Regions from separate parts of the Endozoicomonas sp. 8E genome, predicted to be linked through region 2. Evidence: predicted binding sites of a transcription regulator. Region 2 holds the regulator's gene; each other region holds the start of a gene.
What was found. The regulator FliA, encoded in region 2, starts transcription of late flagellar genes. The targets are predictions, from matches to a motif close to CTAAAGTTNNNNNNNNNNCNGCCGATA.
Positions count from the first base shown of each region.

Region 1 (4,661 bases), 1.0 Mb from region 2:
ACCTTTTGCTCGTAAATATCTATAAATCCGGCTTGCACGCACTTTTGACAGTTGCAGGTTTTCCAGCCTGTCACCCCGGGAATCTGTGTGAGCGTCAATGGCGACATTGGTTACACTTTTATCCACCAGAATATAGGTGGCCAGGTCATCAAGATGTGATAACTGCTCAGAGCTTATACGAGATCCTGAAGAGGAATAATAGAACAGTGTTTCTTTTGCCTGTTGGTAGTTCAGAGCCAGCAATTCACCATAACATTTATAAAATGTTGCTGCTGTTTTTTGGAAATTCATAGCGGGTATTTTAATATGAACAGGTTTAACTGCTTCCCTCTCAATCTCAATAACCAGCTGATGACCCTGCTGCATATCTTCCACAACGCGGGCAACATTGATTCTCATTTCAAACTGTTTATCCGGCCCTGCTTCCACACCGCCGAGAGCGTTCAGATAATGACTGTGACGCCAGGGTGATTGCTGAACCCCAACACGAATATGCCGGGCTTCTTTAATGAAAAAATCCGGTTCTAGGGTTATATAATGCACGCCTCCGGCAGCCGCATTCAAAACGATACTCCCCAGCCCCGTCACTTTGCTGTTCATGCGACACTCGAAACGGGAAGTGGTCAACTCCCACTTATGGAGACTGAGTTCCTGGGGGAATTCTCTGACTGAGTTGGCTGATGATCGGGAAAGCAGCAGCAAGGAGAAGCCAAAAATCGCGAGGCCAAAAATCAACAGTTTCTGAAATCGCCGCAAATCATCAGAAAACAACATGCTGATCAGCCCAGCTTTCTTTCGCAGATACCCTGTTGGTTATAGGGCGCAGGTTCCTGACTGGAAAAAACCACATCAATAATCTGGTTAGTGCTGGCAGCCAAACGACTCAGCAGTTTGCCGTTTGCCTGATTCAAACTGCGGCAGCGACCTGCTGTGATTTCCAGTTGCTGCCATTGTTTCAGTGTGGTTTCAGACTTGGGGGTAGAAGATATAATTTGCAGAAAAGTTCGTATACCTGCCGGGTCTGGTGACAGCCCCGCTTCTTTCAGATAGTGCTCTCGCAGAGAAGCATTCAGATGCAGCATGTCCAACAGTTTGACCTGAGTTTCCAGATGAGTTTCCAGAGCTGCAATATTCCTTTCCAGCATCAGGTTATGGGCCTTGCTCAGAACAGCTTCAAGCTTGCGGGTTAAAGCCAGTGCATCACGAATATTATCCAGCAGTTTTTTTTCGGCAGAAACGCTGTAAGTACCACTTTTATTGTCATTCTTTTCTGTGGTCATCAAAGTCATCGGAAAGCTCCAGAATTTTATTGGCAAGCACTTGATAATCGACCGGCATCTCACCTTTTTTAATGGCGCGCCGAATGCTCTCCACTTTTTTACTGTCAATTTCATCTATTGCTGACAGAGACTGGAACAGTTCTTCAATATTCTGGGCTTCACCGCTCAGCTGCAAACGATCATTATTGACTTTAGGGGGCTCGACATTTTTAGCATCATTCTTGACTGCATGCTGATTTGCTATTGGACTAGCCGCTTTTTTTGGCCCAGTGCGATTTATTCCCGGCATTCTTATCACCACTCGTATGTGATGGGTACAGAACTCCAATCGGCAAGGTGTCAAAAAATCTTAAACCCCCTGAAATGGGGATTTTTTTTTTGCCAATGGCCCGTCAGAAATAATTGAACAGAGACAACTGCTTGATGTTGGCATAAACCTGCTGGCTGGCATTGAGCAGGGTTTGCTGCTGGGCCAGATCGGTAGCAGCCTTTGCCATATCAATATCTTCAAGGGATGAATGAAGCTTTTCCATCATCAGTTTGATATCGGCATGACTTTCACCCACCCGGTCAAGCACACTCTGATTACTGCCAGCCTTGGTCTGGGCGATCCCTACCCTGTCCAGAGTGTCATCGATCCATATCAATGCGTCAGAGAGAGCGGTGTTTAAACTCACAGGGTTTCTCAGTTCATCCACTGCATCAGACAGAGCATCAAAGACACTATCCGTTGGTGGTGTAGCGGTTGGGTCAAAAAACAGATTTTCTGCTGACTCATTGACTGTCACCAGGGCAGAGCCACTGATATTGACCTGACGAAGGTTATTATTGCCATTGAATGAATAATCACCAGCGACTTCATCAACAGGCTTCTGGGTGCTCAGGCTTCCGGAGAAAATATATTGTCCGTCTGCCTGCTGATAATTGGCCAGGCTCAAGATAGACTGATTAATCGTATTCAGCTCCTCTGCCAGTGGCACATAGTCCTGGTCAGTCAGGGTTCCGTTACTGGACTGCAAAACAATGTCTCTGGCACGCCGCAGTTGCTCAGTCATTCCACTGTATAAAACATCTTGCTGTTGCAGCATTCTCCTCGCCGAATCAATATTATCTTCATACTGTCCTATTGCCGTTAATTCATTATTGATCTGAAGAATTTTTACTGTATCAACGGAGTCATCCGATGGTTGCAAGATACGTTTTCCGCTTGCCATCTGGTCAGTGGTTACAGCCAGTCTGGCCATACTGTCCTGCATAGCCCTGAGCATAATATTATTGAAATTGATGCTGCTGATACGCATGTGTTCGGCTCCCTGTCTTTATCAGAACATTCTCAGCAATGAATCAAATGTCTGCCGGGCCACTGAAATTACCTGAGCATTGGCACTGTATAGTTGCTGAAAGCGCAGAAGGTTGGCGGCTTCTTCATCCAGATTGACACCACTATAAGCATTGCGGCTCGCTTCAGCCTGCTCAAACAGTTTTTTACCGCCATCGGCTTCTGTTTTCGCCTGAGAAGTCTGCACCGCAATATCGCCAATAAACCGGGTATAGCTTTCAGTCAGACTACTTTGCCCTTCTATCAGAGCGTCATTCTGAAGCTGAATAATTGTCTGCAAGTTCGAATTATCCGCCACGCCGCCACCTGGTGCTGCCAGAGCCAGAGCAAAAGGTTCCGTCAGAACCGCATCCAGGTCTCTTGCGCCATAACGCACCGGTGACAACCGGTAAGCCTGGTCTGTGGCGGCGCCGTTGATATCAATTTCAACACCATCAAAGCTCAGGGTATCGGTACCGGCACCGGATAAGCTGCCACTGAATTGAACCCCGTCGTTCAAACGGGTAATGACATAGTTGCCGGTGTTATCTACCCGCAGATCATAGTCGCTGGCTTTGAGTTGGGAACTGTCCGTAATTCTCATATCAGACACTGCGGTAGAGACAACGTCCAGGGAAAATATACCACTGGCAGGATTTGTCAGATCAGAAAAAAGGTCGACACCGGCGTTGCCATTAACATCTTCCCCAAGTCGGAGCTGGGCATTGATCGTTGATGATATGACTACTGCCAGGCGCCCAATCTCATTTTGAGCCTGTGTTAAAGTGCCATTCTGGTAATTCAGCATGCCACCAATGCTGCCTCCCGGATCACCTTGTACCTTTAGAGAGGCAGAATCACTTTCAAACTCCAATGAAAAGCCATCAGGGTTGCTGGCTGATCCGCTCACATTCAGGTTGTTTCTCTGATCACCGACCAGCAGTGGCTGCCCTGATTTCAGATAAATATTAATACTGCCATCTGACTGCTCCAGAACATTGATGCCCATCAGCTTTGATAATTCTTTGACGGCCAGATCCCGCTGGTCAAACATCTCGTTAGCAGCCTCACCACTGGCACTGATCTTCTTCAGCTGGTCATTAAAGCCTGCAATATTTGCCAGCAAACCATTCGCTTCTGCCACCGAAGCCTCCAGCTGCCGCCCGACCAGACCCTGATGACCCGCAATTTGGTTATTCAGTGTCGTAAACTGCTGAGCCAGCTTACTACTTTCGCTAAGTATGACCTGCCTGGCAGCACTGGAATAAGGATCAACCGTTGCGCCATTGAGCGTCGTAAAGAAACTCTCGAGGCCTGAGGTAAGAGAGGTGCTGTCATCGCCCAACCATTGGTCCAGCGAATTGATGTATTCTGAAAAAGTGGCGGTTTTTTCTGCCAGAGATTGGCTCTCCCACATCTGGGCAGTAAGAAAACTATTGGCTATTCGCTCGACACTGGACGCATTGACACCGGTTCCCTTGGTACCGATTCCCGGATGCAAAGTGTAAGTCGGGTACCAGTAAACTCTTTGACGGCTATAACCTTCTGTTTCGGCATTGGCAATATTATTACTGGCGACATTAAGCGATGCCTGGCTGGCCTGTAATCCAGAAATGCCTATCTGTGTCAGACTCATGTCATCTACCCCAATTAACGTTCAGCATTAAGCCAGTCGTCTTTATCACCCAGCTGCCTTACCAATGCCTCAGCGATACCCAACCCGCCTTCTTTACCCAGATGTCCGGCAATCTGGCTGTCAAACATTGACTGGAAAAACTGCACATCCTTGCCCGATGTCGGCAAGTCTGAGCTGCTCATCATCGCTTCATTGGCCCTGCGCATACTTTTGAGTAACTCGTTAACAAATATGGCTTCAAAGGCTTCTGCTACTTCTTTCAAATCCTCCGGAGCTTTTCCCTGACCGGGGTCCGGCTGATAAATACCGGCCAGATGTTTAGCCGACAGAGTGCTGCCAATATCCATATCGAACGCCCTTATTGTAAATCCATTTAAATCACAATGAGTTCAGCTTCCAGCGCCCCGGCTGCTTTGAGCGCCTCAAG
Region 1 is NZ_CP120717.1:1,477,992-1,482,652, reverse strand. It holds gene P6910_RS05295 (OmpA family protein) at 1-774, opposite strand, end outside; gene P6910_RS05290 (flagellar protein FlgN) at 780-1,289, opposite strand; gene flgM (flagellar biosynthesis anti-sigma factor FlgM) at 1,261-1,569, opposite strand; gene flgL (flagellar hook-associated protein FlgL) at 1,673-2,581, opposite strand; gene flgK (flagellar hook-associated protein FlgK) at 2,603-4,234, opposite strand; gene P6910_RS05270 (rod-binding protein) at 4,249-4,581, opposite strand; gene P6910_RS05265 (flagellar basal body P-ring protein FlgI) at 4,608-4,661, opposite strand, start outside.
Region 1: flgM (flagellar biosynthesis anti-sigma factor FlgM) is a predicted target of FliA. The motif match lies at 1,607-1,633, and genes of this name have one in related genera.

Region 2 (4,661 bases):
GTCCAATTTGCTGGAGAGACTGGCGATCATGTATCCCTACGGTGTCGTAGGTGTTCAGGATCTGCCACAGAATTTCCGTCATATGGAAGCTATTACTGATGATGACGGTGTTGCCGAGCTGTTCCCGGATAGTATTCAACCTGCTGGACCCGGAAAAGTCGATGATTTGGCGATTCTTCCCGTGGGCGGCCTGAATCTGAAGGAATTTTTGACACGGCTGGAAAAAAGCCTGATCCAGCAAGCCCTGAGTGACTGCAACAGCGTTGTCGCCAGAGCGGCTGACAAGCTTCAGATTCGCCGGACAACACTGGTTGAGAAAATGAGAAAGTATGGCCTTCATCGTTATGAAGAGACCATGCGCTAATCAGGTCTGTTCAAAAAAATGGCTGTCAGCGTGAGCTGATAGCCATTTTTTTTGCCTTAACTTTTCCTGTTGTTATACCAATCGAACTTTCTAACTCCTTATTGCGCTGAAGATTTGAGCCTTAATCCTGCGTTGGCGATCATCGCCATAGCTAAGGCTATGACTCCTCATGCCGCTTTTTCTTAAGGCTCAAATCTCTATGCTCATCACGGGATTTAGAAAGCACGATTGGTATTGCCAGGTTCGATTTTATGACGGCCTCGTCTGCTTTTGAGAAAAAGTAGACGAGGCCGTTTTTGTATTTTTAAAAGTCTGAAAACTATTACTTGGTCGCTGTCTTTCTTTTTATCTAAAAAAGTGAGTCGCTTTTATCAGCTATCAAAAAAGTAGGAAATTAAAATTTTTGACGTTTTTTATCTTTGTATGAAGTGTTTTTATCAAACCATGGAAACTAATTTTATTTTGTCGTTTTTTAAATATCTCAGTTTTGAAATTTATTTTGTCAATTAAGTAACACTTTTTATCTTGCTGGAAAATTTTATGCGACAGTAATTCGTCACTATAAAATGACACTGTCAAATAACTTTCTTTTTATTTTTCAATAAAACGACGTTTGATGTATTTTTTTGAGAGTGATTTTGACTCTGTCAAAAAAGTAACATGACGGAAATTCGACTGGTAAGAATAAATATCAATAAAAACAATGGGTTATAATCTTTCGTCTGGGGCGGGTCAAAATGATGTCGCGTCAGCTATATGACCGTGACTGAAAAACAGGCGTTTTAAAAAATTGGCACGGCTCTTGTTATTAATAAAGTACAGGCAGTAAAAAAGAAAAAACGTTTTTGATTCCAGATCTTATGCAGTAATCACTGAAAAGAAGCTGAAAGCCATGAACTCATCAACAAAACAGATTATTGCAGTTGCGGGGTGTAAGGGTGGAGTAGGTAAAACATTAGTTGCAGTTAATCTCGCACTGGCGCTTACAAACAACGGTAGACGTGTGGTTTTAATGGATGGAAACCTGGCTGTCCCCGATGTTGGAATAAGTCTTGGTCTCGAGAAGAAGCTGGATATGTCCCACTTCGATGCCAACGACTCTTTTTCCACTTTTATTCAGGATGGGCCCTCGGGTCTGAAGGTGTTGTCGCCAAGAGGAGAACCTATCTGGAGGGAGACCGTAGAAACCGGTCATGCTGTCCGAATGATAGAAAGCCTTGAGGCATTGGCTCCCACTCTTGATACCCTTGTCATCGATACCGCACCTGGATTAGCTCCGGACAATGTAGCTCTTATTCAGGCTGCGGGAGAAATTCTCATCGTCATTAATCAGGAAGTTGTGTCACTGCTGGATGCTGTGAGAATGATCCGTGTGCTTTACCGAATATACGGTGTTCGTCGTTTTGGAGTGATTGTGAACGCCGTTAATAACCGTCGGTATGGATCGAACCAGTTCGAAAGGTTGCAATCCTATCTGAATGATGAAGTAGAAATTATTCTCCGTTATCTGGGGGCGATTCCATTCGACAAGGCCGTCGCAGAATCACTCAACCGTCAGCAGGTACTTCTGCAGGTAAATCCGGATTGCCGGGCTTCGAAAGCCATTTTGCGTATTGCACATCAGATGATGGCGATACCAGTAACGCCGCCAAGAGGTCGTATCGAATTCTTCTTACCAACAAGAATAATGGAGAGGGTATAAGCATGGATGCTACAGCACAGGGAGTGCAGGTAACTCAAGCCAATCAGGAAAAGAGTCAGAAACTTATTCAGACCGAAATGGTTGAAACTCATAAGGCTCTGGTAAAAAGAATTGCGAACCACCTGGCCGCCAGGATGCCAGCCAGCGTTCAGATCGATGACCTGGTTCAATCAGGCATGATCGGTCTGCTGGAAGCAGCTTCAAAGTACGATGCCAGTAAAGGCGCAAGTTTCGAAACATTTGCGGGCATTCGTATCCGTGGAGCCATGCTGGATGAAATCCGAAAAGGTGACTGGGGGCCAAGATCGGTTTACAGAAACAGTCGTAAAGTGACTGAGGCGATTCAGAAGGTTGAAGCCCGCCTTGGCAGAGATGCCAGAGACTTTGAAGTGGCCCAGGAGCTGGAAGTCAATCTGGATGAGTTCTACACCATTCTCAGTGACCTTCGCGGTTGTCGACTGTTCAGTTTTGAAGAGCTGTTCGACAGCGAAGAGTCCAGAATGCAGGCTCGCTCTGGAGATAGAGGCCCATCGGCCGATATTCAGGAAGAGAAGTTCAAGTATGCCCTGGTAGAAGCTTTAGAGAAGTTGCCCGAGCGGGAAAAGCTGGTCCTGATGCTTTATTACGATGAGGAGATGAATCTCAAGGAAATTGGTAAGGTTCTGGGCGTCAGCGAGTCCAGGGTCAGCCAGATTCACTCCCAGGCAGCCGTCAGATTAAGAGCCAAGCTCCATCACTGGTTAGGTTAAACCACCAGTGTACCCGGGGGGACTCGTGGGTAGGGTCCCCAAGCTCTAAAGCAAGCATTATTTGTTTCTATCCAAGGTCAGTGCTTCTCCAAGCCCTGTGGCTGGAATGAATGATTTGTAGAGTAAACGGTATTTTTTCACTCTATATGCTCTCTGGCAGTGAGCAGCAAGCTTTTAGCTTCCTATTATTCCAAGTACGCAGGTCCTTACTCCATATACTTTTTTATTAAGTAGTTTTTATTAAGTAGTCTTATAACGGACCTGTATTAATATGAAATGGAATTCTTATCTTGCAGGGTGCTTTCTGGCCCTTACCTCCTGCTTCCTGTCTGCACAGGAAGCGCCAGTGAATATCAAGAACGTTGTTACCATTAACACTCATCAGGCCAAGCGCCTTCATGAGTTGGGGGCATTATTTATAGATGTGAGACCTTATCAACAGTGGGAGTGGGGGCATATTGACCGGTCTCAAAGTCTGGATTTAAGGGCGGGCTTCAGACAGCTGTTCAAGCCTGGCACTTTGGATAAAAAGACACCTATTGTCATCTACGGAAACAGCACATATCACATGAGGGGGGCGATAGCGAGCTACCTTGCCGCGCTCTGGGGTTACAAGAGAGTGTTCTTTTTCAGGGATGGCTACTTTTCCTGGTTGGCACTTGATTACCCGGTAACGCTTTATTCAGAGCTGGAAACGGAAGAAGTCATCAGTTGGAAGCCAGAAAAGCATAAGATAGATGATATGAGTGATTTGCAGACGTTCTCGGCCATGCTGATGGAATAAGTTATTTTAAGTTATAAAAAAAAGGCGTCATGTGACGCTTTTTTTATAACTTACAGAAACCCATGGAATGTGAGAGCCGGTTGATGTCTATAATTTTTTATTCAATATTGTGTCGAATATAACCAGGGGAGCGACACCCGCTTGTCTCCCTTCTTCATTTGCTTGAATCATTAAGCCGTAAACCCGTTCATTTCCAGCCACTTTAAACTCCCATAGTGGCATGCCATTATATCTAAAGCATTTGTAGCCTGTAGCGCCAGTTTCATGCGGCGCATAACGGCCTGTTTCATGAATGCTTTGCATTTTTTTAATGGCGTTATCGGAGATTGTGCTTTTGATTGCATCTGATGAAGGGTCAAAATAGGCATAAGCAACAATGTTTTTTGAACCCGTTTCTTTACTAGACGGGATAAAGCCTCTTTTGTAAATTGGCCTGATGCATTGGTGGTTTAACGGTATATCCTCTTTCCAGGGCCTCGCAGGAAACTCGTCTTTTGGCACAACGATATCCTTAATTTTTTTAGCTATTGCTCCAATACTTTGACTTTTTTTGAGACGCTTGTTTTTTTTGATTCGCGTTAAGTCATGATAGAATGATAAAGACGCATGTTCCCAGTTGTCGGGGTAAATAAACGTCAGCTTAGTGCTTGTATGGCTTGAAATCGCCGCGTCTTCTGCTCTGTCGCATTCATCCATAGATTTTTTGATGTCTACTGGCATCTTCTTTTTCTCGGTTCTGATTATTTTTTCTAACAGGCGACTAGTGTCTATTTTCTTTCTGTAGGTGAAGTAACGGGTTATTTTTTTCGGTAAAGGCATCAATGCAAGTGTAGAACCTAACATGCACAGAAGGTAAAATGTATAGGAAGCTACAGACACTAAATTAAAAAACTTCATAGTAAAGCTGTTGTTGTTTGCTTCTCTCCTGGCTCTGACTCTTTCAGCAAGCTCCCTGGCTTCAGTCCGCTTGTGCTCGTTGAGGCATGCTTGACGATCCTTTATGCATTGTTGGAACATTTTTTTTATTTCTACAGGGCTAAGAATGGCTTGAGATTTTCTAAT
Region 2 is NZ_CP120717.1:2,505,062-2,509,722, forward strand. It holds gene P6910_RS08385 (sigma-54 dependent transcriptional regulator) at 1-364, shown strand, start outside; gene P6910_RS08390 (MinD/ParA family protein) at 1,257-2,066, shown strand; gene P6910_RS08395 (RNA polymerase sigma factor FliA) at 2,069-2,815, shown strand; gene P6910_RS08400 (rhodanese-like domain-containing protein) at 3,162-3,599, shown strand; gene P6910_RS08405 (hypothetical protein) at 3,687-4,661, opposite strand, start outside.

Region 3 (4,661 bases), 1.0 Mb from region 2:
TGAAGATTGTTCCGACGTATCAGCGTCTTTCTGGCTCCCCACATCTACTGACATTTGCCCCAGAGTCAGTGATTCACTATTAAGAGCTTCCCGCAGGCGATCTCCGTGAAGCAGCAGCAAGTCTCTGGCTGCCGGTGTTGCCGTTATCGCCTGAAGGCTGACCGCATCTCTGTCAACGCTAACGGTCAGCGTTACCCGACCCAATTCCGGTGGGTCTAACCGAAACTCCATTTTCTGCTCGCCCTGCTTAATCATTTGCACCACTGTCTGCCCGAAGGGTCGCTGAGCTACTTCAGGTTGCAGAAAAGGTTGCTTAACTGTGGCTGACTGGGCGACTGGTGATGACTCAGTCATCTGAAAGGAAACAGGCTGTTGGGAGGTTTGAGGCGTCTGATTAACGACGGCCTGTATTGATTCGGTTGGCTGTATCAATGCAGGTGCTGTTTTTAAAGAAGCTTTCCGTTCCATTGCGAAATTGAACAGAGACAGCGGAGCTGGAACTTCTTTTAATCCATTGTGATTTTTTATCTCCGGCGCTTTGGCTTCTGTCTGGATCTGATCCGGTTTTAAAGTGATTTCCGGCTTGAGTTTTCCTGTTTGGTGATCGACTTCCTCTACCAGATTAACATCCGTTAATGGTCTTTGAGCCTGGGACACCCCTTGAGTATTAACCGGAGTCAGAGAGACCTCTGATTTCTGTAGCCGAACAGGCAGATGGAGTTTTTCAGATCTTCCGGGCATTGACAGATTTAAATCAGGCCGTTCAGTGACCCCTTCTGTTAAAGAAGTACTTTTTATTTCTACGGCTGTCTGTTCAGGTTTTGCTTCTCTGGTCAGTATCGGTAAGCTGGTGACGGGAAAATGCTTTGTCAGTTCTGAAGCATCAGGGTTTGCCAAGGGTAAATCTGTTTTTGCCTGCCTATCAACAGGTATCAACCCTGCAGCCAGAAGCTCCGGAGAGACTAACTCTGTGGATGCAGGTTCTATTAAGGAAAACTGTTGAAGAACAGTTTCAAATGTCAACTCAGAAGAAGTGGTAACTGTCTGAGCAGCCGCCATGACCTGCGGTTGAGCACCATCAACCGATGGCGCTGAACTCGATAGAGATAACAACGAAAAAACTGGCAGCGCCTGGTTTTCCATTCAAACCACTCCGTTACTGGACAGTTGCAATCGCAGCTTTAGGTACGGAAATATAGTTCCAGGCTTCCTGAATTTCTTTTAACAGTCCCACAACTTCACTGATAGCAGCCAGATCATTACTTGCGTTGGCCTCAGTTAAACGTCTGATGCAATAGAGATATAACGATTGCAGATTGCTGGCTAAATCACCTCCTTTTTGAAAATCGAGAGACTGTTCCAATACCAGCAGAATTTCGATGGAAAGGGAAAGGCGATCAGACTTGTTGCTGAAATCCTTTCGCTCAATGTGGTGGCTCGCTTTAGCCAGATTGTCCATCAGTTTAGTAAACAACACCCCCACCAACTGAACCGAATCAGACGCTTCTACACCCGCTTTTTCCTGTTGTTTATAAGCACCCAGACCTTTTTTCTTCATGACCCCTCCATGATCAGGAATTATTGTTATTCAGACTATTCAGACTGCTGGTGATCCACTCACTGGTTCCACTCAGTGAGGCCAGAATACTTTCCATCGCCAGGAACTGATTCTGGTAATAGCTACGGGTCCGCTCCAGTCTCAGCTCCAGTGCCGCACGATCATCTTCAATATCACTCAAGCCCTCTTCAATCCTGTCCTCCCGACTGTCAAGCGTTCCGCTACTTTCAAGGTGAGGAGTGAGAACGGCTGCCATTTGACTCATTAAGCCATCTTCACCAGCCAGCACCTGCGCCAATTCATCAAAGTTGTTAGCCAGGGCGTCATTCAGGCCATCTGTATCCAGACTTAACATGCCGTCTTCGGTAGTTGTCAGACCCAATTGCCCGAGCGTTCTGAATGTGTCACCGTCTTCACCATATAAAGAACTGATGACACTTCTCAACTGACCCTCAATAGCCCGGGCCTGGGTATCGCCATTAAGAGGCCCTGCTGTAATACCATTAAAATCTGTGAGGGTATCAAGGGTAGACTTAACATTATTCCAGGCATCCACAAAGCCCTGCATAGACTCTTTCAGGCTGTCTTTGTCTACGGAAATATTCACAGTGACCGGATCTGTGCTGACGGCTTTCAGATCAAGAGTGACGCCATCAATAAGGTTTTCCAGCTGGTTGTCTTCGGAAGTAATAGTGATTGCAGAGGCTCCTGCACCAAACCGGATACTGGCATCCACTGCCACCTGTAAATCGGTAAAGGACCCCAGAGTTGCTGAGCCACCGGAAAGGCCACTGAAGTCACTCGTTATGGTGTTTGCTGCTCCGGATTTCTCACTGGTCAGCATCAGACGTTGCTGACCGTTTTCATTAATAATCGTTGCCTGAACTCCGGTGTTATCGGCTCCGCTGTTTATGGCATCACGTAAGTCAGCCAGACTCTCTGAACCCGGTTCGACCGTAACAGAGAAGCTTTCACCGTTAACCGTGAGATTGACCGTTCCGGAACCAATAGTGGCATCTGAAGCGATGGCTGCGGATACAGTCTGGTGGCGAGTCGCCAGCTGATCCACATAAAACTGATAACTGCCTTCCCCGGCGCTGCTGGAAACGGTTGCGCTCAGAACGGACTCATTACTGACGCTGACGGCTCTGGGACTGAATTTACTGATGCTGTTCAGGCTTTCTACCTGAGTATTAAAATCATTCAGTGCAGACTTCAGGGTCCCGACAGCTGACAGTTCTACATTGAAGGCCTCCTCTCTGCGAGCATAACGGCTTTCAGTGGGAGCACGCTCGGCCTCCACCAAAGCGTTGACCATGGAGCTAACATCCAGCCCTGAGTAGATGCCACTTAAACTGAACATAATCAGCCTCTGATTATTACCTGCTTTTATTCAGTCGGCACTGCTCTGAGAAACATAACCGAATAACAGACAGCTCTATAAAAAATGGGAGCTTACTGGCTCCCACAAAGACCATCAGCATTAAAGCTGACTGAATTTTACCTCTCCAGCGATTAACGCAGCAGAGACAGAATGTTCTGAGGGATCGCGTTAGCCTGAGCCAACACAGCAGTACCGGCCTGTTGCATAACCTGATACTTACTCAGATTCGCTGTTTCTGAAGCAAAATCAGTATCCACGATACGGCTTCTGGAAGCACTCAGGTTTTCACGGATATTTGAAAGGTTATTGACGGTAGTGGTCAGTCGGTTTTGGGATGCACCCAGACTGGCTCGAACAGCGTCATAAGCAGCAATATCCGCATCCAATGCACCCACTGCTGCTTGAGCGGTAGCGGCATCGGTAAAGGTAACCGCGGTCAGCGCAACGGCAGTAAAGTTGAGGTCTATGTTATTGGTGGTAGCATCGGTATAGTCAACTGCAATTTCGACGGTACCTGCGCCAAGAACGGTTGTCCCGTTAAACTCAGTCGTTGCGGCAATACGGCCAATCTCAGCCAGTTGAGCATCGTATTCGGCTTGCAGGGCGGTAACATCAGCAGCCTCATAGGTACCACTTGATGCCTGCAAAGCCAGATCCCTCATACGCAGCAAAGAGTTAGTGATCTCGCTCATGGCACCTTCAGCAGTCTGGGCCATGGAGATGCCATCGTTGGCATTTCGGATAGCGACACCAAGTCCACCAATTTGTGCAGCCATTTTATTCGCAATCTGCAAACCGGCAGCATCATCCTTAGCACTGTTAATACGCATACCAGAAGACAGACGCTGCATGGCGGTCTGAAGACCCGCCTCAGTCTTGCCCAAATTACGCTGAGCATTCTGAGAGAAGATATTGGTATTTACGGTCATTGCCATTTTACTAATTCCTATTCATGGTTTTACTCGCTTAATAACTTCAACGTACTGCCTGTTGATAAGTACCACTCGGGAAGGCTTCTGGATTTATTAAATAGACTTGCCATTCTTTTAAGTCGTTTTTAAAGTAAAAAAATGTTTTTATATATCTATTGCGAATTCATTTTAGAAAACTATGCTCCTGGTTAATTTCTTCGGGTTGCAGTCTGTTTTGCAAAGTTGCGAAACAACCTGAACTATTCAGAGGAAACCCCATGACACCGGAAGTTGTGGCAGACCTTTTTCGTGATGCGCTGACCCTCATTGTTCTGATGGTATCGGTGATTGTGTTGCCCGGACTGCTGGTGGGTCTGGTGGTCAGCACATTGCAGGCTGCGACTCAAATCAATGAACAAACCCTCAGTTTCCTGCCCCGTCTGCTGGCGACACTGGTCACTATAGGCATGACGGGCCCCTGGCTGATTCAGGAATTTATGGATCTGTTTCTCCGGCTGTATGAATTTATTCCAGAGATGCTGGCCTGATGGGAACCTTTACCTTCTCTGAGGTGGTGGGCTGGATTGGTCAGTATCTCTGGCCATTTTTTCGTATCGGAGCCCTCTTTCTGGCAATGCCTATAATCAATAGCCAGGTAGTGGCACCCAGAATCCGGATAATTCTGGCAATGGCCATCACTATTATTGTGGCCCCCATGCTGCCTGCGGTACCCGCAGTAGAGCCACTGTCGGGTGCAGCCCTTCTGATCACTGCACAACAGCTGGCTGTCGGGCTTTTAATGGCGATG
Region 3 is NZ_CP120717.1:1,499,171-1,503,831, reverse strand. It holds gene P6910_RS05400 (flagellar hook-length control protein FliK) at 1-1,143, opposite strand, end outside; gene fliS (flagellar export chaperone FliS) at 1,157-1,558, opposite strand; gene fliD (flagellar filament capping protein FliD) at 1,572-2,921, opposite strand; gene P6910_RS05385 (flagellin) at 3,074-3,877, opposite strand; gene P6910_RS05380 (flagellar biosynthetic protein FliQ) at 4,132-4,401, shown strand; gene fliR (flagellar biosynthetic protein FliR) at 4,401-4,661, shown strand, end outside.
Region 3: fliD (flagellar filament capping protein FliD) is a predicted target of FliA. The motif match lies at 2,954-2,980, and genes of this name have one in related genera.